Regions from separate parts of the Apilactobacillus micheneri genome, predicted to be linked through region 1. Evidence: riboswitches for the same ligand, from Rfam matches in the RefSeq annotation. Region 1 holds a riboswitch; the other holds the start of a gene.
What was found. Region 1 has a riboswitch for lysine ahead of lysA (diaminopimelate decarboxylase). Riboswitches for the same ligand answer to the same signal wherever they lie in the genome.

Region 1 (16,768 bases):
AATTACTAAGTGGTCTAAGTCACTAACTTTTTGAATTGCAACTTTAACCCCTTTCATAAATGAACCGCGATCAAATGAATCTTGACGAAGAGTTAAGGCTTCGCCAGCCCCACCAAATAAGACTTGTTCATGGGCAACATATCCTGGCAAACGCACTGCATGAACATGCACACCATCATATGTACCACCACGCGAACTGGATAAATTATCTTTAGTTTCATCATCACTAACTGCGTTATCGTCACGATTTTGACCAATAATTTTAGCCGTGTTTAAAGCAGTTCCCGATGGTGCATCTTTTTTATCTTGGTGGTGCATTTCAATTACTTCAGCATCAGGAAAGTATTTAGCAGCCTCACCAGCAAATTTCATTAGCAGAACTGCTGATAAGCCAAAATTAGGTGCAATAATACCACCCACCTGTTTATCCTTGGATAAGCTAATTAGTTCTTTTTGGTGTTCATCACTCATTCCACTAGTACCAATTACCGGATGGATATTATGTTCAATAGCAAATTTAGTATTTTCATAAACCGCATCAGGTTGAGTAAAGTCTACCCAAACATCAAAATCATTTGTAATTTGATTTAATGAATTATAAATATTAACTTCATTGGACAAATTATATTTAGCATGATCGTCAGTACAATGTGGTGCATAAACACCACTCAATTGCATATCATCATTATTATTTATTAAATTAATTGCTTTTTGTCCCATTGAACCAGTAAAACCAGCTAATAAAATTTTAATCATAGTTTTAACTCCTTTGGTAAAGAATTTAATAATGCATCATGACTTAAGTCTAAATTATCGGCTAAATGTTGTTTTTCTTCATCATTTAATGAAAGAATTGGTAAACGACAAGCACCCACTTGATATCCTTGCGCGCTCATAACTGCTTTTACAGGTGATGGTGATGGATACATAAACAATGCTGACATCTTTGGCGTTAATTTTCTTTGCATCGCACCAGCAGCTTTATAATTACCAGAATCTAAATCATCATACATTTCACGCATTGCATTTCCATAAATATGAGATGCAACTGAAATAACTCCATTTGCACCAATTGACTTAGCGAATAATGCTTGTGCATCTTCACCGGTATAGATATTGAAATTATCATCAGTATGTTCAACTAGATATTCCAAATCTTCCATTGAGGTACATTGTTTTACTCCCACAATATTTTCATTGTGAGACAATTCAATCACTGTTTCATTACTCATAGTGACGCCAGTTCTACCGGGAATATTATAAATAATTAATGGTACATTAGATTGCTTAGCAACTGCTTCAAAATGAGCCTTCATACAACGCTGATTAGGCTTATTATAATAAGGAACAACTACTAAAGCGGCATCAATACCATTAATCATACTAACTTCCTTAGCAAAATCGATGGTTTCTTGAGTGTTATTACTACCAGTTCCCGCAATAATTGAACCGCGACCGTCAACAATGTCAACAAAGCGACGATATAGTTCAATTTTCTCGTCATGAGTTAATGTAGGAGTTTCTCCAGTAGTACCACCAATAACAAATCCTCGATTACCTGTGTTTAAGCAATGATCAGTAATCGCTTTTAAAGCATCAAAATTAATTTTGCCATCATTATCAAAAGGCGTAATAATTGCCGTCATTAAATCTACATTTTCAAACATAATTATCACCTATTCTTTCATTCGATTTTCTAAGAAACTAATAATTGCATTAACGCCTTTATCAATCGCACTTTCATCAGGAGTTAAAGTTGCTGTATGCAATGATGAATCATCGCCCACTCCGAGCCAAAACATCGTTCCTGGAATCTTAGATAATAAGTAACCAAAATCTTCTCCAGTCATCGCTGGCTTGGTTTCAATAAAATCAACATCTGAATTATTTTTCATAAAATGAATAAAGCCTTTAGTCAATGCTGAATTATTCTCCACTGGATAATAACCACCTTGATTTAACTCTAAATCAACTTTACAGTTATAGCTCAATTCAATGCCATGACAAATATCTTTTAATCTTTGATCAATTAATTCAATCATTGATTGGGTTAATCCTCGAATAGTGCCTTCAATTCTGGCATGGCCAGCAATTACATTCCGAATAGTTCCAGCTTCAATTTTTCCTAAAGTGATAACTCCGCTTTGAATGGGATCAATGCTACGAGAAATAATCGTTTGCACTTGATTAATTAATTGAGCGGCCGCTACCACCATGTCATTAGCATTTTGAGGATAAGCAGCATGACCACCCTTACCAGTTAAATCAATATTAATTTCAGTAGTACCAGCAAATAAAGTCCCCATTCGACATCCGATAGATCCAGCCGGTAAGCTAGGATTGTCATGTAATCCATAAAATTCATCAATCTTGAATGGTCCACTAAATGCATTGGCTTCATACGATAAACGGCCACCACTTTCACTTTCTTCAGCTGGTTGAAAGAAAAATACTAAATTATCTTTAGGCTGATGTTCAGTAAAATAATGTAAGATACCTAAAGCAACCGTCATATGTACATCATGTCCACAGGCATGCATAATTCCTGGATGAGTTGATGAAAATGGCAAATTAGTTTTTTCTTCTATTGGTAATGCATCAATATCAGTTCGATAACCAATTGTTCGCTTAGGATTACTACCCTGAATTCTTACCAAAATAGCGGTGGGTAAAGATTCAATGCCACCCATAGTTACATTTTCTTGATTAAAGCTTCCTATTATATGCAATAAATAATCGTGGGTTTGATTTTCATGTAATGCTAATTCAGGAATCTGATGCAAATGACGCCTAATATCGATTAAATTAATTTCAGCCATTTAAATCACAACTTTCTTAAATCATCTTCCAGACTAGTTTTAGATTGAGTTTTAGCATCAACATCTTTAATTTTACGAGCTGGAGTACCAGCAACCATTGTGTATGGAGCAACGTCTGAAGTAACAATTGCACCAGCTGCTACAACTGCACCTTTTCCAACATGAACTCCTTCAATAACTACTGCATTGGCACCAATCAAAACATCATCATCTATTTGAACTGGCTTAGCTGATGCTGGTTCAATTACACCAGCCAAGACAGCACCAGCACCAATATGAGAATGCTTACCAACAAGGGCACGTCCACCCATTACAACTCCCATATCAATCATGGAACCTTCACCAATTTCACAACCAATATTTATAATGGCACCCATCATAACGACTGCATTATCAGCAATTTTTACTTGATCACGAATAACTGCACCTGGTTCAATTCGCGCATTTACATTCTTTAAATCTAATAAAGGCACTGCGGAATTACGGGCATTATTTTCAATTTCATAATCATCAACCAAATCGGATTGAATCAATGTTTCTACATCTTTCCAATCACCAAAAATAGTAGCTGTATGTTGTTCTTTAAAAACTTTAATTGAACTTGAAAAATCGATTTTGTCCATTTGACCACTAATATAAACTTTAACTGGAGTTTTCTTTTCTGCATTTCCAATATAATTAATAATTTCGTGTGCATCTAAATTTGCCATTTTTATGTCTCCTTTTATTTCAATTGATTATCTAGCGCATATAAATCTGTATAATTTTGACGTCGAGTGACTAATTGTGCTTTACCATTTTCCACAAAAACAATTGCTGGTTTAGGATTCAAATTATAATTAGATGCCATGGAATAACCATAAGCACCAGTATCCAACATTACAATTACATCCCCTGGTTTTGTTGCTGGTAATGGTTGATACTTAATTAAAACATCACCTGATTCACAATACTTACCAACCAGATGAACATGTTCAATTGAACTACGTAATGGATGATCAGCCATTGCTGCTTCATATTTAGCGTCATACAACATTGGTCTGATATTGTCACCCATACCACCATCAACTGAAACATATGATTTAATACCGGGAACATCTTTTCTAGAACCAATGCGATATAGATTATATCCAGCATTTCCAACAATTGAACGCCCTGGTTCAATCCAAATAGCTGGCATCTTTAAGCCTTTAGCTTTAGTTCTATCCTTAACAGTCTCAACAATTTTTTGAACAAAAGCTTCTGGCTTTAATGGATCATCTGCATCTGTATATTGAATGCCAAAGCCACCACCAACATTAATCACTTGAGCTTCATATCCATATTCTTGTTTCCATTCAGCTGCTAAATCAACTAGCTTACTAGCAGCCATCTCAAACCCCTTTAATTCAAAAACTTGTGAACCAATATGTGCATGAATACCTAACAAATGCATTGATTTATTGGCATGCACAATTTCAAAAGCTTTTTTAGCTTCACCAGATTCTAGGTCAAAGCCAAATTTACTATCAGTTTGACCAGTTTGAATAAATTCATGTGTATGTGCTGAAATTCCAGGTGTAATTCTTAACATAACATCACAATTAGTATTCATATCAGTCAACAATTGATTTAATAAGTCAATTTCATGAAAATTATCTAACATAATTACTCCAACATGATTTTCCAAAGCCATTCTTAATTCGTCTTTAGATTTATTATTACCATGAAAGCTAATTCTGCTTGCTGGAAAACCTGCATGTAATGCCATTGCTAATTCTCCACCCGAAACTACATCAATGTGACCTTGTTCTTGATTAACTAATTGATACATTGCAGTGTTCGCAAAAGCCTTACTAGCATAACAAACTGCATAATCAGTATTACTTTGTTCAAAAACAGCCTTAAATTTTCTGAATTGTGATCTAATCTTTCCAGTGTCATATACAACTAGTGGAGTCCCAAATTGATTTGCTAAATCAATGGCATCACACCCACCAATTTCTAAATGACCTGCTTCATTAATATTTTGCTTTGTTATTTGTTTCGTCATAATAAACATGCCCTTCTATCGAATGTATTCGTTCGATTTCGGCCAATTGAAAACAAAAAGGATTCCTTTGCATGAATGTGGTTACACTCGTACAAAAGAATCCAAATTTAATGTTCTTCTCATTTTCGGTTTCAATTGTCGAAAGCGCTCCACAAGAAATATTTTCTTGTGACAGTCCATGATCTATTAAATCATGTCCCAGCAAACAACTACCCACAAGTAGTCTTTGCTTCGGCAACCTTGCCTTTCAACAAACTTTAAAAATCATTGTAGTGACTGAGTTTATCTAATATTCTCGGTTGCGACCTCTTCGATTGATTACATAATAAAACTATTTACCCGCTTAAGTCAACTACTTTTTCTAACATATTTTTTATTTACTATATATACATTTTAAAAATGCATCCATCAAATAAATATGCTGCTTGTCTAATTTAATTTTAATGTTAAAATGCAAATTAATTAGAAAGATTAAATTGCGAGATGATATTAGATGACAAAGTTAATAAAATTTGGTGGTAGTTCACTAGCTAATGGTGATCAATATAAAAAAGTAATTAATATAATCAAAAAAGATAAAACACGACAAATCATCGTCTTATCAGCTCCTGGTAAAAGATTTGATGATGATATTAAAGTAACCGATTTATTAATTCAATATGCAAAAGCTGTGATTAATAAACAAGATTATAAAGATATCTTAAATAATATTATTGGACGATATAAAGATATTGCTGATACATATGATATTAGTGATGATGAATTTGCTCCAATTGTAAGTATTTTTAATAATCTACCTAAACAAAAATATCCTAATAACGAATATTTATTGGCGGCTTTTAAAGCACATGGTGAAAGAATGAACGCTAAATTAATGTCAATTGTGCTAAATCACTTAAACATTAAATCTAAGTTCGTAGATCCTAAAGAATTAGGCATTGTTGTTTCCAAAGATGATCCTAATGCTGCCGATGTGCTCAAAGAAACATATGAAAATTTGGGACACTTTGGTTATGGTAATGAAAAATTAGTTATTCCTGGTTTCTTTGGATATACTAAAGATGGGAATATGGCAACTTTTGCACGTGGTGGTTCAGATATCACTGGATCCATTATTGCAAACGGATTAAACATTCCTATGTATGAAAATTTCACTGATGTTAGTTCAATTTATTCTGCTAATCCAAAAATTATCAATCACCCTGCTCCAATTAAAAAGATGACTTATCGTGAAATGCGTGAACTTGCATATGCTGGTTTTTCCGTTTTTAATGATGAAGCTATTATCCCTGCAATTAAGGGGAATGTAACCATTAACGTTAAAAATACTAATATGCCAGATGAACCTGGAACATTAATTGTGCCAGAAGGTTCATTTCAACCTGAGCATCCTATTACCGGAGTGTCATCATCGAAACATTTTTCAGCACTTTATTTACACAAATACTTGCTAAATAAAGAAGTTGGAATAACTTTAAAATTACTGCAAATTTTTCAAAAATATAATATTTCATACGAACATATGCCATCTGGAATCGATGACTTAACCGTTATTTTTAATAAAGAAAGTTTAGACAAAATTACAATTAAAAGCTTATGTAAAGAAATTCAAGAAAGTATCAAACCTGATAAATTAAATTGGATTGACGATTATGCTATTATCATGGTGGTTGGTGAAGGTATGCGTGATGCTGCAACTACTATTAGTGACATTATTGATCCAATCACTAATGAAAACATCCCTATCCACATGATTAACCAAGGTGCTTCTCAAATTTCTATCATGATTGGGACTAGAGAAGCTAATGCTAATCAAGCTGTTAAAAGTATCTACAATGAATTCTTTGAATAAGGAGTAATTAATATGATTAATTTGTTTTATGTCCATGGTTCTGAAAACCATTTTTATATTTTAGATCAAACATTACTCAATAATAAGCTTAATGATAATGAACTAATAAAACTAACAAGATCAATAACTAGTGAAGATAATGATTTAAATCCGGCAGATGGCTTATTAGTTGTTGATGAATCAAGTCATCAAGATGCTTTAGCTCAAATGAGAGTAATCAATGCTGATGGTAGTGAAGCCTCAATGTGTGGTAATGGCTTAAGATGTGTAGCCAGATATTTAGCTAATAAATACCATAAAGATAGCTTTAAAGTAGAAACTAAATCAGCTGATTTGTTAGTAAACCGACATGCAGACTTGGCGCATAATGTTGCTGCTTTTAGTGTCGAAATATCACCGGTTTATTTTGATGGTAAATATTTTCCATTTAAAAATTTAAATACTACTAGCATTTTAAACACTGCATTACCACAATTAAGCGACCATCTGAGATTTACTGCAATTGCAGTTCCTAATCCACACCTAATTAGTTTTGTAGAAAATGATCATGATTTAAATGACACTTTAGGAGAGATTGGTAAAAAACTAAATGACCCTAACCCTTATTTTACTGACGGTGTTAATGTCAATTTTGCTAAAATATTAAGTCGCAATAAGTTATTTGTACATACTTATGAGCGTGGTGTCGGTTTTACAAATGCTTGTGGAACTGGAATGTCAGCAACTTCATTAGCATTTGCAATTAACTTCCCTAATTTAATAAATACCAAAGAACCTATTTATGTATATAATCCTGGTGGAATGGTCCAAACTAAAGTTCATAACACCTCCAATAATCAATGGATTGAATTAATTGGTAATGCCACTTTTGTTGGCAAATTATCAATTTCAGAAGAAAATTTACATGCTGCGAAAATCGATAATATTAACTTTACCGATACCGGTGAAGAATTAGATTATCAACAATTTGTTGATTCAATCAAATAAAAGAAGGCATTCACTCAAAGTGGATGCCTTTTTAGTTAATGCAAGTACATTTTATCTGATACAATATTAAATAAATAACTTAAGGGAGTGAAAATATGAAGCATAAAAAGATGCTTATTATTTTATCCGTAGCAATTGTTTCATTTTTAGGAACGGTTGATATGAGTATTGTAAATACTGCATTACCGCAAATTTCTAAAGATTTGAACGTGCCAATGAATCAAGCAGAATGGATTTCATCAGCATACTTAGTTCTAATATGTATGTCATTGATTCTTTTTGGTAAACTTGGTGACCAATTAAGTAAGGCTAAAATTTTTCAACTTGGCACTCTAGTTTTTACAATTAGTTCATTAGCTTGTGGAATTAGTACGAACCTAGTTGTCTTGTTAATTGCTCGTTGTCTACAAGGATTAGGTGCCTCCATGACTATGGCAACCAATTTAGGTATTATCACTGAATCAGTGCCATTTAGTTCACGTGGTAAAGCATTAGGTATTAATACCACAATTGGCCAATTAGGATACATCGCTGGTCCTGCAGTGGCCGGAATCATCTTGTCAGTGGCTAGTTGGAACTGGATCTTTTTATTCAATGTGCCAATTGGAATTGCAGCTTTTATCTTTGGTGAGTTTGTTTATAGCAAACCTGATAAAAGTAAACCTAAATTAAATATTGATTATTTAGGTTTTATAACATTAGCACTCGCTATTGGTCTATTCTTTGTGGCAATTTTTACCGGCCAAGAAATTGGTTTTAGTAATTTAGGAGTGATTATTGCATTCATTATTACTGCCATTTTGATTATTGGCTTTATTAGAATTGAGTTAAGGGTTTCAGAACCAATTTTAGATTTATCATTATTTAAAAATCCTGGTTTTACAATCAGTATTATTTCTTTAATGTTCATGTATATTATTATTTACTTTAATAACGTGTTATTGCCATTTTATATTCAAGATAATCTAAAATTTTCCCCTTCGCAAACTGGTTTCATGATGAGTGTTTTACCGGTTGTCAATGTCTTTACAGCTTATTTGGGTGGTGTGCTTTGTGATAAGTATGGTGCTGTTAAAATGTCATTTAGAGCATCCATTATCTTTGTGATTGCAGAAATCATCTTTGCAGTTGTTCAACCAACTTGGCCAATAGCAATTCTGTTATTTGGTTTTATGGTATTTGCTACAGCTAATGGATTATTCCAAAACAATCCAATGGTAATGGAAAACGCCAGCAAGGAACAACAAGGTGTTGCTGGATCAGTTCTCGCATTAAGTCGTAATATCGGCTTTACCGTTGGATTATCCCTATCAACATCGTTGTTATATACTGGAATGAGTTTTAAAGCTAATCGCTCAATCACGACTTATCCATTTGGACATGATGATTGGTTCTTATTTGGAATGCATTTTACTTACTGGATAGCTGCTTTAATTATGATGGCAGTTACAATAATGCTAGTTTGGTTAATGCACCATCATAAAAATGTAAAATAAAAGAGAAAACCACTACTAAAATTAATTAGTAGTGGTTTTTTATTAACCTAAGAAATGTCTTAATTTAGCCATTTTTTCAATTAAAATATTACGCACTTCTGCATCATCAATTCGAACTAAATCATTCGCTAATTTAGCATGTTCTACTTCATCTTCATTAGTTGGTCCAACAGTAATCCCAAAGATATCTTGAATGGCATCAACATCTTCTTTTACGCCTTGCCAATTATTATTTTGTTTAATTAATGAATCTAAAGCATCTGTACTAAAGTATTTTAATACATGTTTAAAATCATTTTTAATATTTGGATAGTATTGAGTTAAAGTTTTAAATTCTGTTTTATCTAATTTTTGCAAAATACGACCAGTTCCAAGCACTTCTGGTGGCACTCCAACTGAATATAATGATCCGGTAAATGTAATTGCACGGGGCATCTTATAACCATCAACGTCACGAGAATATCCAATAATTCCAACATGTTGGTGACGATCACGACGCTTTGGAAAGGCATCAAATACAGATTGTAAATCATTAATCAGTGGATCCAATGTTTTATGATATTCAGCTGCTGCCTTGTCAGCAACATCCAATAAAGTTTTTTGATCATCGTCATTAATAATCTTAAATGCATTATGTTGTAGTCCATCACGCAATTTAGCAATTGCTGGTTTAACGACCGATTCTAGTGGATAGTCATATCTAAATGCTGATTGAATGGTTGCTGTTTTCAATCCAGGGAATTCTTCTAGATAACGATCGACTAACTTAGGAGATAATCCACCTCTAAAAATAGTACTACCAGTACCAGCAATTGGATAAATATCAATTCCAGATTCAGTTGAAAATTCACCTAACTTGGTCAAGGCTAATTTATTTCCAATAATACTGTTTAAGAACCCATTTGATAGTGCTGAATCAGAACCAGCTAAAAATACACGCATATATTTTAAATCTTCACCAAAGTTTTTCTTATAAAGTTCTACATATTTTTGCAAAATTTTAGGTGCATTATATTGCGCTTCAAAGCTTTCAAATAATGGAATCATTCTTAGGCGATCAGTATTTTTGTGACCATTACCAAATTCTTGGTCTTTAAAATGAGCCAAACTAGAAAATTTTTCTTCCATTTTTAATAATTGCTCAGCAGTTCTAGCCATTGGTAAGATTGCTTCAAATAATGGGCGATTTTTAAAGTTCAAATCATCAGCAAAATCTTCAGCTAATAAAATGGTTGTCATGGCCTGCATGAGGCTATAGCCCTTTTCTTCCCAAATATTAGGTAATCTAAAAGTAAGAAACTTGTCATTACCTAATGGATGTTGCTTAAAGTATTCATAATGTTCTGAATATAATCGATCAATTACTGATGAATCAGCATGTTTACCTTCCCAATCCCACATGTATTCATCAGCATCCAAAACAGCATAATTTTGATATGCCTCATTAATTTCATTAAAAGCTGAAACAAATTGTTCACCATCTTTTTTAAAAAATGGAACATTAGCATTATCTGGGTGTTGAGTGCCCATAATGTTTGGTATTCTTCTATCCATAATATTTACCCCCAAATAGTCTAGTTTAAATATGCTTTCAGTCTTTTTAGTGCTTCATGAATAGTTTCATCAGATGCTGCATAGGAAAATCTAATATGCCCTTCACCACCAGGTCCAAATGCACTTCCTGGAATTACACCAACTTTAGCTTTTTGAGCTAAATCTAATGCAAATGCTTCATCATCTTGACCAAATTGATCTGGAATTTTGGCAAACATGTAAAAAGCACCTTTAGGTTGTGGCATATCAAAACCTAATTCAGTTAATCCTTTTTGCAAAATGTCACGACGTTTTTGATAAATTTTGGTCATTTCAACTGGATCTTGCATTCCATTTTTTAACGCCTCTGCTGCTGAAATTTGTGCAGAATTAGTAGTGGCTGTAACTAAAAATGCATGCACCATTGATAACTTCTTAATAATTGGACTAGGACCACAAATATAACCCACTCGATAGCCTGTCATAGCATGTGATTTTGACAATCCACTAATGTATAAAGTTTGTTCTGGTAATATTTCAGCAATTGAATAGTGTTTTACATCATAAGTAATATCGCTATAAATTTCATCAGAAACGACAAATAATTTACGTTCTTCAATAACATTAGCTAATTTTTGTAAATCATCCTTTGAATATTCCACTCCAGTTGGATTACCAGGATAGTTTAATAAAACAGCCTTAACCGATGAACCTTCTTTATCTAATGTTTCTTTTAATTTTTCTGGACTTAAAACAAAATCATTATCAGAAGTATCAACCTTAATAGGAGTTGCACCTAAAATCTTGATAATAGGAAAATACAAAGCAAATGTTGGTGTAGGAACAATTACTTTATCACCTTTATTTAAAATGGTTTGAAAAGCTGCATAAATTGCTTCAGTAGCTCCTACAGTGACAACAACTTCAGATTCAGCATCATAATTTAAATTATGCATTTTATTTAAATAATTAGAAATTGCATCTCTTAATTCTGGCTTACCACTTTGAGTGGAATAATGAGAATCATTATTCATGATGCTATCGGCACCCGCTTTTTTAACATGTTCAGGAGTATTTAAATCAGGTTCTCCAATTGTTAATTTAATAATTCCATCAATATTAGAAATCTTTTTATCAAAACTTCTAATTCCAGACGGCGCTAATGAATCTAAACTTTTATTGTATATATTGTTTAATGATGAAGCTAATTTTGGCATTACTTTTCCCCCTAAATTAACAAAAAGAGACCCTTGTTTTTTTCATAAAAACAACAGATCTCTTTTCAAAGAACAATTCACATTTTAATGTTAATAAAATCATAGTATAACTTATTAATAAAATCAACATTGTTTTATAACCATATTATAATCAATAATTTAGTTTTCATTAGTAAACCTTATTATATGGGCATTTTAAATAATCAAGCATCTCTTTTTTGGTTTGCCTAACTTTTTCTTTCAATATACAATATTTTATAAGGACTTTACAAGATTGTAATTTAATAATATAGTTATAATTGTTATTAATTAATAATCATTATAATCTAAAAAGGTGAATATTTAATGAAAAATAAAAAAAGTTTAGCTCAAAAAATAAACGTTATTAGAGCTAGTGTGATGGGTTCTAATGATGGCATCCTTTCAGTTGCTGGAATTGTCATCGGAGTTGCTGGAGCAACTACTAATACTTTTTCAATTTTCATTTCAGGAATTGCTGGAATGATTGCCGGGACTGTTTCAATGGCAATGGGTGAATATGTATCCGTTAATACCGAAAGTGATTCTCAAAAGCGAGCTGTTATGAATGAAAAATATGCTTTAAAAAATAACTATGATGAAGAATTTGATTTTGTCAAAAATAAATACATGCAAAGCGGTATTTCTGAAGCACTATCTAATAAAGCAACTAAAGAAATGATGAATAAAGATGCTTTAGTTACAACTGTTCGTGAAAAATATGGCTTTGTTGTTAACAATTTTACCAGTCCATATGATGCAGCAATTGCATCAATGATTTCATTTCCAATTGGATCCATACTACCATTATTAGCTATTTCATTATTTCCATCAGGAATCAATATTATTGCTACCTTTATTGCGGTAATCATTGCTCTTGCAATTACTGGATATATTGCAGCCATTCTAAGTCATGCTAATAAAATCAAGTCAATATTCAGGAATGTTACATCTGGAATGTTAACAATGATTGTTACATATTTGATTGGTTTATTAGTCGGAATGTTTAGTTAATAGGAGTAATTTAATATGAAAAACAAAAAACAAACTATGAACGAAAAATTAAATACCCTAAGAGCTGGTGTTTTAGGATCAAACGATGGAATCTTAACAGTTGTCGGAGTTTTATTCTCAGTTGCTGTTGCTACTCCTAATATATTTACTATTTTTATTGCTGGCCTTTCTGACTTATTAGCATGTGCTTTTTCAATGGCTTCTGGTGAATATGCATCAGTTAGTTCGCAAAGAGATGCTGAAAGTGCAGCTGTAAAAGTTGAACAAAAATTATTAGAAGAAGATATTGATAGTGAAATAAATGATGTTAAACAATACTATCTAAAAAGAGGCATTAGCGACGAAACCTCTACTAAAATCGCTAAAGAATTAATTGCTAAAAAACCATTGGACACGGTTGTTAATACCAAATATGGAATCCAACTAGGTCATTACATGAGTCCATGGAATGCCGCTTTTTCGTCATTAATTTCCGCAGCCTTAGGTGGTATTTTCCCATTACTAGCTATGAGTCTAACTAGTGGTATTTATCGTTGGCCATCAACAATAGCTGCTGTAATTTTATCAGTCGCTATCACCGGTTATCTAAGTGCTAAGTTAGGGAATGGATTAGCAAAAACTGCTATTATTCGTAATATAATTATTGGTATTTTGACTATGGCCATTCACTTTGCGCTTGGAAAATTAATGAATCAATTTTAATTAAAATCTAACATTGATTTTTTAGTTATTATCCCATAGAATTATTCTAATCGTTATATGATTTTAGGAGGATGTTCTATGGAGAAAGTTGAAAAGATTCAAATTTTAAAGAACATTGTAAATATGCCCACTGTTGATGATAATGAAAATGATGTCGCAAAATATATATCAGATACATTCCAAAAACACGGCATTAATAGCAAATTAATCATGCAATATCATGGTCGTAGTAATTTAATTGTTGAAATTGGTAATGGCGAACATCCTAAACTAGGCTTAAGTGGTCATTTAGATACTGTTCACCAAGGAGACGAACGCACTTGGCTATCGGATCCATTCAAAGCTAATATTAAGAATGGTCGCTTATATGGTCGTGGTGCTTCTGATATGAAATCAGGAATTGCACAAATGGTTATTTCAATGATTGAATTATATGAATCATCCTCTAAAATTAACGGTACCATTAGATTTATTGCCACTATTGGTGAAGAATTAAGCGCTGCTGGTGCAAAATATTTAACTGATAAAGGCTTCGCTGATGATTTAGATGCAATGATTATTGCTGAGCCTAGTGGTGTAAATCTTCATCGATTAAGAAAATATGTTAATAGTGATGGTGTGACTATTGCACCTGAAACACTAAAAGAATTATTAAAAACATCTTTCCTTTCAGATGCTAATGAACAACACTTTATAGTAAATGCTCATAAAGGATGGATGGCTTATCGAGTAACTGCCCATGGTAAAGCGGTTCACAGTTCAATGCCTCGGATGGGAATTAATGCTATTGATACTTTAATAAAATACTATTTAAAAGAAAAAGAATTTTATGCTGAATTAAAAGAATCAGATCCTGAATTAGGCAAAACTGTTTACTCCCCTGATATTTTTCGTGGTGGTAAACAAATTAATTCAGTTCCTGATTTAGCATATGAAATCGTTAAAGTTCGTACTATCCCACAAGTTGATAATGAAGAATTAACTAATCGACTTCAATGTATGATCGATAAAATGAATACAGAACCAGGAATTGATTTAGAATTAACAATTGAACATAGTGAAATGCCCGTAAAAAGTGATAATCACACTGGTTTAATTCAAATTTTACAGAATAATGCTAAAAACATTATGGATGAGCCAATGCCTCTACCAAAAATTGGTGTTTCACTAGGTACTGATGCATCAGAGTTTCGACGTCGTAATACAGAAATGGATGTCATTATCTTAGGTCCTGGAAATACAACTGCGCATAGTCCTAATGAATATGTAGATATGCCTAGTTACTTCAATATGATTGATTTACTCGAAAAAACGATTAAAGATTTTATGAAATAAAAGAACCACTAATCTAATTTATAGATTAGCAGTTCTTTTTTTATTATAGCAAAGTAAAACCTTGTGCATATAGTAATTCAAATAATAATTCAAATACATCCACAGCAATAAATATTCCGATCATTGTAAAGAAAGTTAATTTATTAGATTGTTGTTTTAATTTCAAAGTTTCCTTATCATACTGCCAAAGCTTTTTGATAAAATTAGTATTTTTAAACTCATTAATAATATAAATTGCTTCAATAACTATCAACGTCAAAATCATCCAATTGTTGGCAATTTGTGCATAAAAAATGCTTAAAATAAAAATTGTAAATATAATTGCAGTTAAACTATAACGAAGATTGAAACCAGTTGATTGTTTACCCTGATTATTCAGCTTCGCAATTAATGCCTTATCATTCAATGAAGTTGTAATATTTTTATACACTTGATTATTAAGTTTCCTGATTTTAGGATAAACTTCTAACAATCCAAACAATACTGCAGCTGCTAATACAAATAATAAAACAATGTAAACCATAGTATTCATAAATTTCACTTCACCTTCATATGTAATTTCATTTACATTATCACACTAATTTTATAAATAAAAAACTAATTAAGATGCTCATTGAACCATTCATATACATCATTTATTCTTGTGACCCTTAAATTTGGCAAACCATTTCTTGAAAAGCCATGAAATGATTGAGGGTATCTAATATAATCACTTTCAACATTGTTACGCTTAATATCTTGAAATAAGGCTTCACTTTGATTAACGGGACAACGCATATCCCACTCACCATGCTGAATTCTAGTAGGAGTATGAATATTATTAACATATTTTAGTGGAGAATGATTCCAATAAAAATTGAGCCCATCTTTATCATATAAATCTACTCCTAATTCATTTTTTGAAAAACGTACCCCAATATCAGAAGTTCCATAAAATGAGTGCCAATCAGTGATAGGTCTTTGAACAATAGCTGCTTTGAATTTATCAGTATGTGAAATAATCCAACTAGACATGAATCCTCCATAAGATCCACCAGCTATAAAAAGATTATTATGATCCAAATATTTAAATTTATTTAGCGCATAATCTAATCCAGTCATGATGTCTGCAAAATCTTCTTTTCCAACTCTACCAACAGATGCTTTTTCAAATGCTTGACCGTAACTACTAGAACCTCGCGGATTAATAAATAAAATTGCATATCCATGGTTAGCAAGAAATTGAAATTCATAGAAAAAGCTTTCACCATATGTTTCATGTGGTCCTCCGTGAATATATAAAATAGTAGGATATTTATCTCTTTTTTGATTAGGTAATAATAACCAACCATTTATATTAAACAAGTTATCTTGAGAAATAGTAGAAAATTTATATGAATTACAGAATTCGTGATTCAAAGTAAACTTTTCATTGGGATCATATATCAATTTTTGAACATTGCTATAAAAATCAAAAATAATTAATTGATTGGGCACTTTTTGAGCAGAAACACTTAATAACAATTTTTTATTATCTAATATACTAAAGTCATATATTTCTGTTTTATCATCATATATTTTTTGAACACTATTATTTTGGCCCAAATAAAGTTGACTTCGTCCATGATGCGTAGCATGAAAAATATATTGATGATTGTTTAACCACTTAATTCCTTGATTACTACGATTTTGTACAAAATCAGTTGCTAAGCCACCATTATAACTAGGTTCTATGTCACATAAATTTTTAGTCAAATTAATTAATTTCTTTTCATTTACATTAA
Region 2 (16,768 bases), 130 kb from region 1:
ATGGAATCATTTTTTACGAGACTTTTATAAAGATGATGCATACAAAGATTTTAATACCCCAATAAAGGTTGCTGCAATTTTGTGGAAAGCTGTACGTGATGATAGATCACCAAAATATCATCATGCGTTAATAACAAAATATTATCCATTAATTAAACAATACAAAAAGAATGCTAAATAATTATTATTTAGCATTCTTTTTGTTAAAACTATTTTCTAGTTCTTCATAGTGATTTAATTTATATTCTAAAACTTGTTGAGCATTTTTATATTTTAGAATTTGATGTTTAATTTCGTCCAATTGATCAGCAATTAATTGCTTCCTTTGTCCAAAAGTTTGTTCACCGGAACTATATAAAACCATATACTTTTTTAATTTGTTAACAGTCATTCCAGCATTACGCATACAAGAAACGAATTCAATTTGTTTTAAATTTTCTTCATCGTAATTACGATAGCCATTACTATCTTTAGCAATTGTATATAGTAAACCGATTCTTTCCCAATAATATAAAGTTTGTCTAGAAATATTATATTTATGGGTAACTTCTGCAATTTTCATTAAATACTTTGTCCAGTAGGGCGAACTAAGATTTCATTCATATTAACATTATCAGGTTGTTCCATCATGAAGATAGCTGAGTTAGCAACATCTTCAGCTGATAATGCCATATTTGAATCTTGTGACATTTTTGCAATAGCATCTTTGATTTGTTTATTACCAATAGTTGAAACTAAGTTAGTATTAACAGCACCTGGAGATACAATACCAGTCTTAATACCATTACCGTGTTCTTCTTGGCGTAATCCTTCCATAATTGCACGAACAGCAAATTTAGTACTGTTATATACAGCAGAACCGGGGTAAACAACATGACCAGCAACTGAATCAGTAGCCATGATTAAACCTTTACCTTGTTTTTGCATAGTTGGTAAAGTAGCTTTAATTCCGTTTAGAACACCAATAACGTTAGTATTAAACATTGCTTTCCAAGATTCTGGATCACTATCTACTAACTTATCTTGTGGCATAATACCAGCATTATTATAAATAATGTCTACTTTTTCGAACTTATCAACCGCAGTTTTTACTAAAGCTTTAACGTCTTCTAAATTAGTAACATCAGTTTTTTGGTAAACAACATTGGCTGGATTTTCAGTGCTATCAGCAATTGCTTTTAGTTTTTCTTCATTTCTAGCTCCAATTACAACTTTGGCACCTTTAGCAACTGCCTTTTTGGTAGTTGCAGCTCCCATACCAGAACTAGCACCTGTGATAACAATTACCTTGTTTTGTAAAGTCATTATAAAACACTCCTTTATTTGATTAAGTTCAATTATAATAAACCCTATACCTAACTATAATGCAAATGATTAGTCTTCTTTATTTTTATTGATTAAACTATCACTATTACCAAGTTGAAATAGAATTGTTGATATTATTGCAGCAATATACATTTGATGACCTGCAAAATTGATACATAAACTATATAATGCAGTTATTAAAATTATTGCTGTGACAATTATTGCTAATATATTATTCACTTTTATGAATAACAAAATTGCTTGGAATATTAATGAAAAAATTAATATCAGTAGTGATATGTAAAGTGATTTAGTAGTTAAACTACCATTTATATATGCTGGTCCACCAATCCCACCATCAGAGAAAGCGTAATTTAAGCCTAAAAACATAATCGAAAATAAGCCTGTAAAAAAGCTAAATAGTTTGCAAAGTAATTTTATACATTAATTCTTTCTTTTGCGACTAATGATAACAAAAGTGTAAACACCAAAAAAGTCCAACTTACATTGCAGTAAATTGGGCTTTTTTAAGTAATTTTATTCTTGATTTAATTTTTTAACACCATGTGAATAGAATAACCATGCCACAATGATGAAGAAGACTGGTCCAAACAAAGTCCAGAATGCAGTTTGAATATCATGATCCATCAAAGGTTGAATGGTGGTGAAAATGATAGCAAATGCTAATGTAAAAATTGTAATTACAGTAGTTACATTCGTAAATACCTTATTTTGATAGAAAATAAAGCCATCTTTATTTTGTGTAATCTTCTTCTTAAATAGTGGAAAGGCGATAACTAAGAATAAGTATGGAACCGCAGTAGTCATATTATTCATATCAGTTAAAATTGTGTAAAAGGCTTGAGCTGATGATCCGCCAAATGAAACTCCGGCAATAATTAAGCAAATGACCAAACATTGAACCCAAAGTGCATGGGCAGGAACATCGAATTTATTAAGCTTAGTCATAGTCTTAGGCCATAACTTCTTTGGTGAACCTTCAATAAATGACTTAATTGGAGCATAGGTTAAGAAGATAAATTCACCTAAATAACTGATGAAACCAGTTAAACTAGTAAATCTAGCAACCCATTGTCCCATTAATAATGATTGACCGGTGTTTAAGTGTAGGAAGTTATGTCCAAATTCAACCCCTAAATTAGTTAGTAGGGCGAAACGAACATTTCCTAAATTAATATCACTATGGCCTAAATCACGAAGCCAATTAGCACTAATTCCACACATTAGAATGCCTAGAAGGTACCCAACAGTCATTACAACAGTAGCAATGATAACAGCACGAGGGAATGTCTTCTTAGGATTCTTAGTATTATCGGTAATACTACCTAGTGTTTCCATTCCGGCATATGCAAAGACTGCATAAACTAAGAAAGAAAACATTGAAACTGGTGATTGAAAGGCAGGATTAGGTGAAGCTACCATATTATGCATATTAATGGGTTCGGCGAACTGGCCATGATTAGCCATTAATACTAAGATTGATAATCCAACAAAGATAACTAAATCAACAATCCCAATAATTCCACTAACATAGGATAATCCGGCAATAGATTTCATACCACGGGAAGCTAGCCAAGTTACAAACATAATAACTAAAATTCCCAGCACTCCAATAGTAGCGGTTGAATCTAAACCAAATAAATGCCAACTACCAGTAGTATCTTTACCAGAGATAGTAACGGCTAAAGGAATCCACATGTTAGTAACTAATGAAACTAATGTGATGACCCAACCAGCTAGCCAGGTAAAACTACCTATAAATGCCCAACGCTTACCAATAGTTTGTTCTAACCATGAGTAGATACCACCATGAGCATCTTTAAAAGTTGAACCATATTCAGCAAACATTAAACTAGTGGGGATGAAGAATAAAATTGCCCCTAATATGTACCAAATAATACTTGAATAGCCCATTTGATAAAAGGCTGTTTGTGAATTGGAGATTCCAAAAATGGTGGAAAAGATAATTAATACTAATCCCATTGTAGAAATCTTCTTTTGACTCTTCATGTTTTCCATGAAACATTACTCCCTTCAATGAGGAAGATACTTTTAATTGATAAAACAAATTGAAATATTTATAATTCACAGGTATAAATTGCCAAGTTAATAAATAAAGGGAACTATTCAAATTGGAATAGTCCCCTTAAAGTATTATCAACGTTTTATTTTATCGTTAGTTTACCTTAAAAGCACCCCGTAAGTTGTTTACTTACGACAGTTCTTAGCTTATTGAGCTAAGTCCCAACAAATTAATTCTTTAAGCAAATTAATAGTTTCGGCAATTATTCCTTTCAACTTATATCAACATGTCTTAAACCATTACTTAAGTCTACTGATAATAATTGCGCCTCTTCCTTAGATATATTTAATTTACATTTATAATGTTATCATTAATTTTTAATAATGCAAATGGTAAATGATTAAATTAATGAGTAGGATATTGGTGTTCAATTTCATATACGATTTCTGGATCGTCACCAGTACGTTTTTGCTTATCCAATGCACTAATTTGTTTCATTTCTTCATCTGATAAGTTGAAATCATAGATATCAGCATTTTGTTTGATTCTTTCAGGATTACTGGATTTTGGAATAACTGCAATTCCACGTTGTAAATGCCATCTCAAAATAATTTGAGCAGTAGATTTACCATGATTTTCAGCAATGTCTTTTATCGTAGCATCGTTTAAGGTTGCTCCACGACCCATTGGACTCCATGCTTGAGTTAATATATTTCTTTGCTTATTAGCCTCAATCATTGGTTCTTGAGTAAGATATGGGTGATCTTCAATTTGATTAACTACTGGCATTTCATCAGCTGTAGTTGATAATAAATCAAGGTGTGTTTGATGATAATTACTTACTCCAATTGATTTAACTTTACCTTCTGCTTTTGCTTTTTCAAAGGCACGCCAAGTATCAAAAAATTGAGAGTGAATTGGCCAGTGTACCAATAGTAAATCAATATAGTCAGTTTGTAATTTTTCTAGTGATTCATCAATTGCATCTAAAGTTGATTGATAGCCTTGTTTTGGTTCAGGAATCTTAGTGGTAAGAAATATTTCTTTTCTGTTAATTTTTAGCTTTTTAATTGAATTACCTAGTAGTTCTTCATTATTATAGAACTGTGCAGTATCAAATAAACGATAACCACTTTCAAATGCAGTTTTAATTGCTGCATCCATAGTATCTTGATCTGCTAATTTGTAGGTTCCAAAGCCTTCCATTGGCATTTGGTTCCCATCAGCTAATTTAATTGTATCTTTAATTGAATTAGGCATAATGATCCTCCTTGGATTTAAAGTAATTTAATAGTAAGACAAAGTTATGAATAAAATCAATCAAAAAACATAAATGAGGTGAGATATTGGCAGAACAAGTAAACAGCCAGAAGGGTTTAACCCAGTCTGAAGTAAGTAAAATATATGCAAAAGGTCTTCACAATAATAAAAGTCATGATTTTACATTAAGCATTTCACAAATCTTAAAAAACAATACATTAACATTATTTAATTTAATTAACATTGTGTTAGCGTTAATGGTTTTATATACAGGTGATTATAAAAACTTATTGTTCTTAATAATTGCCGTGGCAAATACTATAATTGGTAGTATTCAAGAAATTCGTTCTAAAAGACAACTAGATAAGATGGCCATTTTGTCTGAAAGTAAGATTAAGGTTGTTCGTGATGGTAATGTGCAGGAGATAGATCCTGAACAAATTGTTTTGGGAGATGTAATTTTACTTAGTCACGGTGACCAAGTGCCAGTTGATGGTGAAATCTTAACGGCAACTGGGTTACAAGTAGATGAATCACAAATTACTGGTGAAACTAATTCAATTGCTAAAAAAGCTTCAGATCATATTACTTCTGGTAGTTTTGTTCTAAGCGGGAGTGCACGTATCTTAGCGGCTAAAGTTGGTAATGATACATTTGTTAATCGGATGGAATCAGAAGTTAACCAAACTGATAAAAAGTCTGATAGTAAGATGCTCCATACTATCAACCGTATTATTAAAATTCTTACCTTTATTATTGTTCCTTTAGGCAGTGCTTTATTAGCAATCAAATTATTATCAGGCGATGATATTAATAAAGCTCTGCTAGGAACAGTTGCTTCCATGATTGGGATGATTCCTGAAGGCCTGGTACTTTTATCCTCAGTTACATTAGCAGTATCAGCGATGAAATTAGCGAAGAAAAATGTACTGGTAAGAGATTTATCAGCGATTGAAACATTGGCACGAGTAGACACGATTTGTTTGGATAAAACTGGGACTATCACCACCGGTAATCTCAAATTTGAAGATGTTTTGCCTATTGGTCAAACCTCAAAAGAAAATATGAAATCAGCTTTGGGAGGCATTGTTTACTCTAGTGAGGATGACAATGAAACCTCCTTAGCAATCAAAAAATCCATTGATAATCCAAATTGGAATTTAGTGGAAAGTGTTCCATTTTCTTCTGATAAAAAGTGGAGTGGGGCTAAATTTAATAATGGTAATTATGTAATGGGTGCGCCACAGTTCGTTATAAAAAAGATGGATAACAAATTGCAACAAACAGTTGATAGTTATACTTTGAGTGGCTATCGAGTATTATGCTTAGCAAAAGTAAATGGTGAATTAAAGCAACCACTAGATAATGTTAATTTACTAGGATTAGTCTTAATCAGTGATGAGATTCGTTCCGATGCACGTTATACACTAGCTTATTTTAGAAATCAAGATACTGATTTAAATATTATTTCAGGTGATGATCCTAAAACTGTTAGCAATATTGGTTATCGTGTAGGACTTCCCAATAGTAGTGCTTTGGTTGATATGTCTACAGTATCAGATAACGCTGATTATCAAGCGTTAGTAAAGAAATATACTATTTTTGGTAGAGTGACCCCTAAGCAAAAGAAACGCTTAATTCAAGCTTATCAATCCAATGGTCATACCGTGGCGATGACTGGTGATGGAGTTAACGATATGCTAGCCATGAAACAAGCAAATTGTGGTGTTGCTATGGCCTCTGGTAGTGAAAGTACTAAAGGAATTGCTGATTTTGTTTTGATTAACTCTAATTTTTCAGCAATGGTTAATGTTTTGGGTGAAGGACGTCGAGTAATCAACAATATCAGTAGCGTAGCTTCATTATATTTAATTAAAACGATGTTCTCTTTAGCACTAACAGTGTTATTTATGTTCAGTGCATATAGTTATCCATTTCAACCCATTCAATTAACACCGATTAATACATTTATGGTAGGATTGCCTTCTTTCTTATTGGCACTTTCACCAAATTATCAACGAGTAACTAATCAATTTTATCGGAAGATATATGAAGTGGCACTACCAGCAGCAATTACTATTGTTGGGTATGTCTTATTGATTATGCTGATTGGAGAATGGGTTGATTTTACTTATCTACAACGAGCAACATTAAGTGTTCTTGTAACTGGATTTATTTATTGGTTAGCATTATTTATGGTTTCAAAGCCATTTAATCGAACTAAGTTATCCATCATTGTTCCAACAATTGTTATTTTTGCGATGATCTTTATCTTCTTTAATAAAGTATTCTCATTGGTATCGATATTAAATTATCCAATTAATTTACACGCTCTTCTGGTTGTAGGGACTTCAATTCCAGTATTCTTTGTTGTTACATTAATAGTTACGAAAATAGTTAAATTTTGTAGCCAATATCGGAAACGTAAATTAGGTTAAATAGTTCTAAAGACTAGATAATATGATATAATCATTGCAAAGAGGTGGTTATATGAATAAGCAATATAATAAATGGCAAACGCAAATGAAAAGTGTAAGTTTGCCTAAATGGGAAGACTTACCAAAGTTTGATTTGTACATGAATCAATTAATTGCCGTTGTGAATGAAGCCATCGGACCACTAGGGATGGATACGGTTACTAGATCGATGATAAACAATTATGTAAAACAAAAAGCTACTTTTTCACCAGTAAAGAAAAAGTATCAAACTGTACATGTTGCCGATATTATTATTATTAGTTTATTAAAACCAGTTTTCTCAATTAAGGATATTCGACAAGGAATTGACGAGATTACTAAGAATCAATTTCCAAAACAAGCATATGATGAGTTTATTAAGATGTTAGTCAAAAAACTACACCATATTGCTGATGAGGGTGAAAAACCAGTTAGTGATAATGATACAGATCATTTATTAAACGCAATTGCTGATACAATTATCAATCGTTTAATTGCGAATGAAATTTATTCAGATATGATGCATGAAGAGTGATGTGATGATTTCATATCACTCTTTTTTATTTATATAAAAGGGATGTTATTTATGAATGAGATAAAAGAAATCGCTGATTTCGTAAAAAGACAATTAGCAGATGATCAAACAGGGCATGATTTTTCACATATTAAGCGTGTCGTTAGACTATCAGAAAAATTATCAGATATGATTCCTAGCTCTAATCAAATGATTGTTTTAGCTGCTGCTTATTTACATGATGTGATTGATGATAAGTTGGTTAAAGACACTAATAAACACAAAAATTTGGTGATTGATAAATTATCTGAATTAGATTTTTCTTCTGAATATATTAATCAAATTATGAATATTATTGAACAAATGTCTTATAGCAAAAATCTAAATAATCATTATCAATTAGATATTAATGGCCAAATTGTTCAAGATGCTGATCGCCTAGATGCAATCGGAGTCATTGGAATTGCACGAGCATTTTATTTTGGCGGCCATTTTGGTGATAATATGTATGATCCTAATCAATTACCGCGCACTAATATGGATAAAAAAGAATATCGTAAGCATACGACTGTGATTAATCATTTTTATGAAAAATTATTTAAATTACCAGATTTAATGAATACAAAAGCCGCAAGAAAACTTGCGGCTCCAAGAAAAAAATATATGGAAAATTTTGTAAATGAATTTAAAAATGAATGGCAATAAACTATTTTTGACGAATATCAGCAAAATTTCCTTTAACTAAATTAATCATTTGTTCAGCATTAACTTCAACTGAACGACCAACTTGACCAGAAGAAACTAGAATATTTTCTTGTTTCTTAGCTTCTTGATCAATATAAACTGGATAATGAAATTTTTCATAAATTCCAATTGGGGTGTTAGCACCATGCACATATCCGGTAGTCTTTAGTAAATTTTTAAGTGGCACCATATTTACTTTTTTATTCCCGGATTCTTTAGCCAACTTTTTTTCATCTAAACGTTCATCCATTGGGACAACGCCAACAACCGGTCCAGTATTTTTACCATTTAGGACTAAAGTTTTATAAACGCGATGTTGGTCAACACCTTCTTCAATATCCATTTGTCTAACGTCACCTTCTTCGTGAGTAGCAAAAGTATATTGTTTATATGGAATTTTATTTTTATCTAGAATTTGTTCAACTAAAGTTTTATGAATGCTGTTCTTTTTTTTCTTTTTTGACATTCAAATCACCTCAATAGATATTTTAGCATATTATTTGTTTAAAATTTAATGTACAAATCTGTTATACTTATTTTAATAAATTTGTTCGAGTTAGGAGTAAACAATGGCTGATTTAGTTTATCGTAAAGTTATGCACGATTTGAAACAAAAAATTGTGAACAATAAATTTCCTAATAAACGTCTTCCTGATGAACGTAGCCTAAGTGAAGAATATAATGTAAGTCGTAGTTCCATAAAACGAGCTCTTAAATTATTAGCTGATGATGGAATTATTTTTAAAAAACGAGGGTCTGGAACTTTTATTAATCCACTATATATGAAGAATCAAACTATTTTTCACTATGAAGGCTCTAATCTAGGAATTACTGATAGTTTAAAAAGTCAGGGAAAAACACCGAAAATTAAATTATTAGATTTTAAAGTTATTCCAGCAAGTAAAGAAATTCAGCAAGATCTTTTCTTATCTGAGGGTGATTTTGTTTATGAGATTCAACGGCTTCGCTTGTTTGATGATAAGCCATTTATGATTGAAACAGGTTACATTCCAATTAAGATTGCACCAGAACTAAGTAAACAAATTGTTTCAGGTTCTATTTTTAATTATGTTGAAGACAAGATTAATAAACGTGTAACACAATCATTTTTATCAATATTAGCTAGTCCATCAAATGAACAAGACCAAAAATTGCTTCATTTGAAGCCTAATGAACCGGTTGGATTGATGGAAGGAATCTTTTTCTTAGACGATGGAACGCCATTTGAAGTTTCAAATATGCGTCTTCATTATCAATATTTAAGATATAATACTTTCGTCATGTTAAATGATGATTAATTGTTAAAATTTGTGAGAAATATTGGACTATTACTAATAAATCGTTCATAATAATGACGATATTAATAATGATTTATTACAATTATATTAATTGGACCGTATCAATTTATAAAAAGGTTGACTTTTTATAAAAACCAGTTATTATATTCATTGTATTAAAAATTATTAACCATTTTGTTGATGATTTTTTATGTAAACCATTATTAATTTCAATAGTTTTTTATTAAAAAGGAGTGTTAATTAATGGCACAAGATTTCGATTCCAAACAATATTTGGAAGAATTAGACAAATACTGGCGTACTGCTAACTACTTATCAGTAGGTCAATTATATCTAAGAGATAACCCATTATTAAAGAACAAGTTAACATCAGACGATGTTAAAGTTAAACCAATTGGACACTGGGGTACTATCGTATCTCAAAACTTTATTTATGCACATTTAAACCGTGCAATCAATAAATATGACCTAAACATGTTCTACATTGAAGGTTCAGGTCACGGTGGCCAAGTTATGGTATCTAACTCATACATTGATGGTAGTTACTCAGACATTTACCCAAACATTTCACAAGATGAAAAGGGTATGGCTAAATTATTCAAACAATTCTCATTCCCTGGTGGAGTTGCATCACATGCTGCCCCTGAAACTCCAGGTTCAATTCACGAAGGTGGAGAACTAGGTTACTCACTATCACATGGTGTTGGTGCTATCCTAGATAACCCTGACGTAATTGCTGCTGTTGAAATTGGTGATGGTGAAGCTGAAACTGGCCCACTAGCTGCTGGTTGGTTCTCAGACAAATTCATCAACCCTGTTAAAGATGGTGCTGTATTGCCTATCATTAACATGAATGGTTTCAAGATTTCAAACCCAACTATCATGTCACGTATGTCAGATGAAGAATTATCTGACTACTTCAAGGGTATGGGCTGGAAAGCTTACTTCGTTGAAAATGAAGAAGACTTTGATGATCACATGGCTTACCATGAAAAAATGGCTAAAGTTATGGATGAAGTTATTCCAGAAATCAAAGACATTCAAAAGAATGCTCGTGAAAACGAAACTGCTGACACAGCAACTGAACCTGTATGGCCTATGATTGTTGTTAGAACACCAAAGGGTTGGACTGGTCCTAAGAAGAATCTTGACGGAGAACCCGTTGAAAATTCATTCCGTGCTCACCAAGTTCCACTACCAATTACTTCAAACAACATGGAACATGCTGATCTACTTGTAGATTGGATGAAGTCATACAAGCCAGAAGAATTATTTAACGATGATGGTACTATCAAGGATGACATTAAGGCATTAGCACCTAAGGGTGACCGTCGTATGTCAGTAAACCCTATCACTAATGGTGGTATCGATCCTAAACCTCTAGTTTTACCAGACGTAAAGAAATTTGCTGTTGATGTTAAAACTCCAGGTGAAACAGTCGCTGAAGATATGAGTGTATGGTCAAACTGGTTAGGTGCTGTTATGGATGCAAACCCTAACAACTTCCGTGCCTTTGGTCCTGATGAATCAATGTCAAACCGTTTATACGGTGTGTTCAATGAAACTAACCGTCAATGGATGGAAGACATTATGGAACCAAATGACCAATACATCGCTCATGATGGTCGTTTAATTGATTCACAATTATCTGAACATCAAGACGAAGGTTGGTTAGAAGGTTACGTTCTAACTGGTCGTCATGGTTTCTTTGCTACTTATGAATCATTTGGTCGTGTAGTTGATTCAATGTTAACTCAACACTTCAAGTGGTTACGTAAAGCAGCTGACCAACCATGGAGAAAACGTTACCCATCATTGAACTTTGTTGATACTTCAACTGTATTCCAACAAGATCATAATGGTTACACTCACCAAGATCCAGGTATGTTAACTCACTTATCTGAAAAGAAACCTGAATTCATTCGTGAATACTTACCAGCTGACGCTAACTCATTATTAGCTGTTGGTAAAGTTGCATTCGCAAGTGAAGAAAAGATTAACTTAATTGTTACTTCAAAACACCCACGTCCACAATGGTTCTCAATTGAAGAAGCAACTAACCTTGTAAACAATGGTTTAGGTTACATTGACTGGGCTTCAACTGACCAAGGTCAAGAACCTGATGTTGTTATCGCTTCAGCTGGTACTGAACCAACTTGGGAAAGTCTTGCTGCAATTTCAATTTTGCACGATGAATTTCCTGAAATGAAGATCAGATACATTAACGTTGTTGACTTCTTGAAGTTACGTTCACCTAAGGTTGACCCTCGTGGTTTAACTGATGAAGAATTTGATCGTCTATTTACTACTGACAAGCCAGTTGTATTTGCATTCCACGGCTTCGAAGGTCTAGTTAAAGATGTATTCTTCGATCGTCACAACCATAACTTACATGTTCATGGTTACCGTGAAAATGGTGACATTACTACACCATTCGACATGCGTGTATTGAACCAATTAGATCGTTACGACTTAGCTAAAGAAGTTGTAAATGATATTCCAGAATACTCTGTTAAGGGTGCTTCATTCGTACAACGTATGAATGACATGGTTGACAAGCACAATGCTTACATCCGTGAAGTTGGTACTGACTTACCAGAAGTAAACGATTGGCAATGGAAACCATTAAAGTAATTAGATAATAATTAACTTTTAAAACCTAAAAAGAGCCGTATCCATTTGGATGCGGCTCTTTTGTTATATAATTTTAAATTCTTCTGGAATAGGCGATACCATAATTTTCGTTTGCATATAATATGGTGTGATCAACTTTAGTTTCCAAGAGTGTAATAACATGTTATCGACGTTGCTTTTTTCATTATATAATGGATCACCAATAATAGGATGGCCTATTGCTTGCATATGAACTCTAATTTGATGGGTGCGTCCGGTTTGGATGTTAATTTCGACTAGAGATTTGTTTTTGTATTCTTTTATAACTTGATATTCAGTTAATGCTTTTTTGGCATTTGGACCGTTTATTGCTCTTTTTCTTTTATCTGTTTGGTCATAACCAATCGGTAAATTAATTTTACCCATTTTTTGATGGAAGATTCCATTAACCCATGCTAAATATGTACGATGGATTGTCTTGTCCTTAATTAATCTTACTAAAATTGGAACAACAGCAGGATTCTTACCAACTATAATGGCTCCTGAGGTTTCCTGATCTAAGCGATGAATCATATAAGCGTGTTGATTGAACTTATTTAGGTATCCTTCACAAAAGTTCAAAAGAGTGCCAATTTCCTTAGGTTTGTTAGGATGGGTCTTGATACCACGTTTTTTATTTACTACTAATAAATCGTTATTTTCAAATAATATTTTGATACTTTGACTATTATCAGGCAATAAATTTTGGGTTGGCAAGTTGAAATCATTATCAATAAATGTAATTTTAATATGATCATCATTTTTGACGGTAAAATTCATGGGTAAATATTTTTTATTAACAGTTACTCTTTGATTTTTTCTTAATGAAAAAATTAAGTGTTTAGGAATTAATAAATATTGGCTTAAATATTCTCTAATGCTAATAGTCGATTTAAGATTTTGAACTATTATTTGATACGTCCACTTATGCATTTCAGGCCTGCTTTCTGAAAATTTTTTAGTAAAATATAATAAGTTGTGATAAGGTGTAAATGAGTAAAATGTACTGGAGGAGAATATGAATAAACATAAAATTGCGTTAGTCAGTGCATTATCATTAATAATATTTATTATATGCGATATTTTAATGAGTGGAAATAGTGCTGATTTACTTAAAACAATTATTATTGCAATTATTTTATATGTTGGTTTTAATGTTTTAGGCTACATTAGATGGAAGTTTGCATATCATTTTTTAGGGGTCATTATTGGTATCTATACACTTAGTTTATTTGTAATTATCAATACTATGTTTAGAAGCCCTGATGTGCCTGCTTTACATCGTTTTGGTGCCATTTTAATTGCTATCATTGGTGTAATTGTAAATCTCTTTTGGTATCGTCTTGCATGGCCACGTATAAAAAATGACTATGTAAGAATTGTAAAACGAAATATAAAGAAAAAATAGGTGTAAAAAATGAAAATGGGTGTACAAGAATTCATTGATAAGATTAATGATGAACAATTTGAGGTGCAAACTGTTGAAGTAACCTCTGCCGACTTAGCTAATAATCCAGTTAAGTCATTTCAACCACTTTTAAAATTTATGGAAGAACAAGTTAATTTGGGCCATTTAGCGTCTGCAATGCTACATGTAAAAGGTGAAGAAACCAGCTTTTTCTTGCAAAATTGTATTGTTAACTTACCATATCGTTATTCTAAAAATATTAGTAAAATGATGTCTGGCGACGGAGATTGCGACTTAAATATATACATGATTGTGGAATCACCAGATGTTAATCGTTCTAAATTACGTATTGATGAATTATCTTCTCAAGATGATTTTTCTGATAACGTTAAGCTAGAACAAAAAATAGCTGATTGGTCTAAAGATCAGTTAGCATCAATTGATGAAAATAAAGAAAAACGTCTTAAAGCTGAAAAAGAATTGGCTCAAGATTCTAAAGGTAAAAAGAAAACAACTAAAAATAAAAAAATCTAGCAAAAAATAATTCAAAATATGTTATAATTAATTTGCGATGAGTCGAGAAGGTCACGCAACTTGTTTGTTTTCATCAGATGATGATTAAGTGACGTTTTTGATGTGGGACACATAATGCTACCGTATTGTAGCGTGTTTGATAATACTGGTGATGTGAACACCACTTATCCATTTATTTGCTAAATGCCACAAAAATCCCCCAACTATTAAGTTGGGGGATTTTTTTATTTTAATTTACAAAATATAATTGATCTTTAATTAAGTCAAACGGGCGATGATGTTTATTTAATTCATTTGCGATGTCTGAATTAATAATTTTTGCATTATCCCAGAATGATTTGGAATCAGTAGCACCATACTTTTCACCAATTACTATTAGCTGAATATCTTTATTATATTCACGAATTTTTTGTAGTAATTGCCAATCGATATCCACACCATCAGGCGACCAACACATAATGACAACGTCAATTTCATGTTTATATTTATCAAAGGCGGCATTAGCATCTAATTTTTCAATATTAGTTACTAAATGATGGCCAGTTTCATTTTCTTTTTGCCAGCTCATACTATCAGTACAAATAACATCTGCTCTGGCATCACGCAAACCCTTCGAAATATAACCATTCCCAGCCATGACTTCAAGTGCTTTTTTACCATTTAGATATTTAGCAATACCATTTGTAAATGGAGCTGATATATATGCCCACATGCCATACTCAGCTTCTAAATAATCACGAAATGACCTTAAATCTTTATCTAAGATAGGTAATTGATCTACATATTTATTCCATACTTTGTCACCTTCACGATCATTCATTGAGTATTGATTATTAACAAACTGGAAAATTTCATCTTGAATATTATCGGGCAAAATTAATTCTGGCAAATCTTGTGGTAATTGATTTGATCTTAAAAGTCGATTAGCTTCCAATATATTATTAACTAAAAAAATGATGGCAGGAAAATCACTGAAGATTTTTCTATATTTTTTCATTCTTTCAATATATGAGGGCTTTTTGACTATTTTTTTATTTTTACGTAATTTTTTTATTAGCTGTTTTTTATTCATAATAACCACCTTTAACTATTTAATTGTATTTGAAAAAAACAAATGATGCAAAATACATTTTATGTAATAACTTATAACATTATCTTACGAAAAAATAACGAAATTTCAATATTTTTAACATTTATCCTTTTTTAATGTTATAATTCATTACATAAACATAAGGGAAGCGATAATAATGGATTTAGCTAGTACATCATTCGTATTTTTATCAAGTATTTTGGTATTATTTATGACTCCAGGTTTAGCATTTTTCTATGGAGGACTTGTTTCAAAGAAAAATGTAGTTAACACGATGTTATCAGTTTTTATTATTACTGGTTTAGCAATTTTATTATGGATTATTTTAGGTTACAGTTTATCTTTTTCTGGTAATATTGGAGGATTTATTGGGAACTTGTCTAATCCTTTTATGCACGGAATTGATTTAAAGACTTTGATGCCCACTAAGATTCCTACTAGTGTTTATGCAATTTTTGAAATGATGTTTGCGGTTATTACTCCAGCGTTATTTGTTGGATCTGTTGTTGGGCGCATTCATTTCAAATTTTTATTAGTTTTTATTATATTATGGTCAATTGTTTTATATTATCCAATGGTACATATGGTTTGGTCGCCAAATGGTATTTTAGCAAAATTAGGAACTTTAGATTTTGCTGGGGGGACCGTTGTTCATATTAATGCGGGAATTACTGCTTTAATTTTATCTATCTTTTTAGGCAAGCGAATGAAAGGCAATCGCCATGCCCATCATTATAATTTACCTTGGGTTTTATTAGGTACGACTATTTTATGGATTGGGTGGTATGGATTTAATGCTGGATCTGCATTAGCAGTTAACAATGTTGCAATGCAAGCAACTATGACAACAACGGTTGCAACAGCAACTTCAATGCTTGTTTGGATGCTACTAGATATGCATTTTGTCGGCAAACCACAATTAGATGGCGTATGTACAGGAACATTATGTGGTTTAGTGGGTATTACTCCAGCTGCTGGTTTTGTCACTATTACAGGTTCATTTGTGATTGGAATTGTAGCTACATTTGCTAGTTATTTATTTGTAAATTATTTGAAGCCTAAAATTGGGGTAGATGATGTTTTAGATGCTTTTGGTTGCCACGGAGTTAGCGGAATTGTTGGTAGCATTTTAACCGGATTTTTAGCTACTAAATCAGTTAACTCGGCCGTAACTACCAATGGTTTATTTTATGATGGTGGTTTCCATATGGTATTTATTCAACTAATTGCTACATTTGGCACTATTATTTTTGTTGTAATTGCCTGTTCAATTATTATTTCTTTATTAAGATTAGTTATGCCAATGCGTGTAACTAAGCAGGAAGAAATGCGTGGCCTAGATCAATCCGAACATGGTGAAAACGCAGATTATACAGTTTCAATTAATGATCGAGCATTTAATAAAAATAAAGATATTGAAGTTAATGCTAATGAATTTAAAGGGCAAGTTGGACATTTAAATA

Region 2: linked by a shared signal. The riboswitch ahead of yjeM (glutamate/gamma-aminobutyrate family transporter YjeM) and the one ahead of lysA (diaminopimelate decarboxylase) in region 1 are both predicted to bind lysine.

Annotation. Positions count from the first base shown of each region.
Region 1 is NZ_QUBI01000001.1:162,138-178,905, forward strand. Features, by position in the region: gene dapB (4-hydroxy-tetrahydrodipicolinate reductase) at 1-756, opposite strand, end outside; gene dapA (4-hydroxy-tetrahydrodipicolinate synthase) at 753-1,667, opposite strand; gene DY123_RS00905 (N-acetyldiaminopimelate deacetylase) at 1,677-2,819, opposite strand; gene dapD (2,3,4,5-tetrahydropyridine-2,6-dicarboxylate N-acetyltransferase) at 2,825-3,529, opposite strand; gene lysA (diaminopimelate decarboxylase) at 3,544-4,851, opposite strand; lysine riboswitch at 4,985-5,170, opposite strand; gene DY123_RS00920 (aspartate kinase) at 5,345-6,703, shown strand; gene dapF (diaminopimelate epimerase) at 6,716-7,690, shown strand; gene DY123_RS00930 (MFS transporter) at 7,786-9,186, shown strand; gene ppcA (phosphoenolpyruvate carboxylase) at 9,229-10,740, opposite strand; gene DY123_RS00940 (aminotransferase class I/II-fold pyridoxal phosphate-dependent enzyme) at 10,761-11,936, opposite strand; gene DY123_RS00945 (VIT1/CCC1 transporter family protein) at 12,282-12,968, shown strand; gene DY123_RS00950 (VIT1/CCC1 transporter family protein) at 12,984-13,670, shown strand; gene DY123_RS00955 (M20/M25/M40 family metallo-hydrolase) at 13,749-15,005, shown strand; gene DY123_RS00960 (hypothetical protein) at 15,049-15,537, opposite strand; gene DY123_RS00965 (S9 family peptidase) at 15,603-16,768, opposite strand, start outside.
Region 2 is NZ_QUBI01000001.1:296,965-313,732, reverse strand. Features, by position in the region: gene DY123_RS01620 (SAP domain-containing protein) at 1-181, shown strand, start outside; gene DY123_RS01615 (MerR family transcriptional regulator) at 185-562, opposite strand; gene DY123_RS01610 (SDR family oxidoreductase) at 562-1,305, opposite strand; gene DY123_RS01605 (hypothetical protein) at 1,375-1,695, opposite strand; gene yjeM (glutamate/gamma-aminobutyrate family transporter YjeM) at 1,843-3,345, opposite strand; lysine riboswitch at 3,509-3,690, opposite strand; gene DY123_RS01595 (aldo/keto reductase) at 3,755-4,609, opposite strand; gene DY123_RS01590 (HAD-IC family P-type ATPase) at 4,696-7,047, shown strand; gene DY123_RS01585 (DUF1836 domain-containing protein) at 7,100-7,600, shown strand; gene DY123_RS01580 (HD domain-containing protein) at 7,652-8,284, shown strand; gene ybaK (Cys-tRNA(Pro) deacylase) at 8,286-8,789, opposite strand; gene DY123_RS01570 (GntR family transcriptional regulator) at 8,893-9,621, shown strand; gene DY123_RS01565 (phosphoketolase family protein) at 9,865-12,255, shown strand; gene DY123_RS01560 (RluA family pseudouridine synthase) at 12,319-13,206, opposite strand; gene DY123_RS01555 (hypothetical protein) at 13,292-13,681, shown strand; gene DY123_RS01550 (hypothetical protein) at 13,691-14,215, shown strand; gene DY123_RS01545 (SAM-dependent methyltransferase) at 14,445-15,287, opposite strand; gene DY123_RS01540 (ammonium transporter) at 15,463-16,768, shown strand, end outside.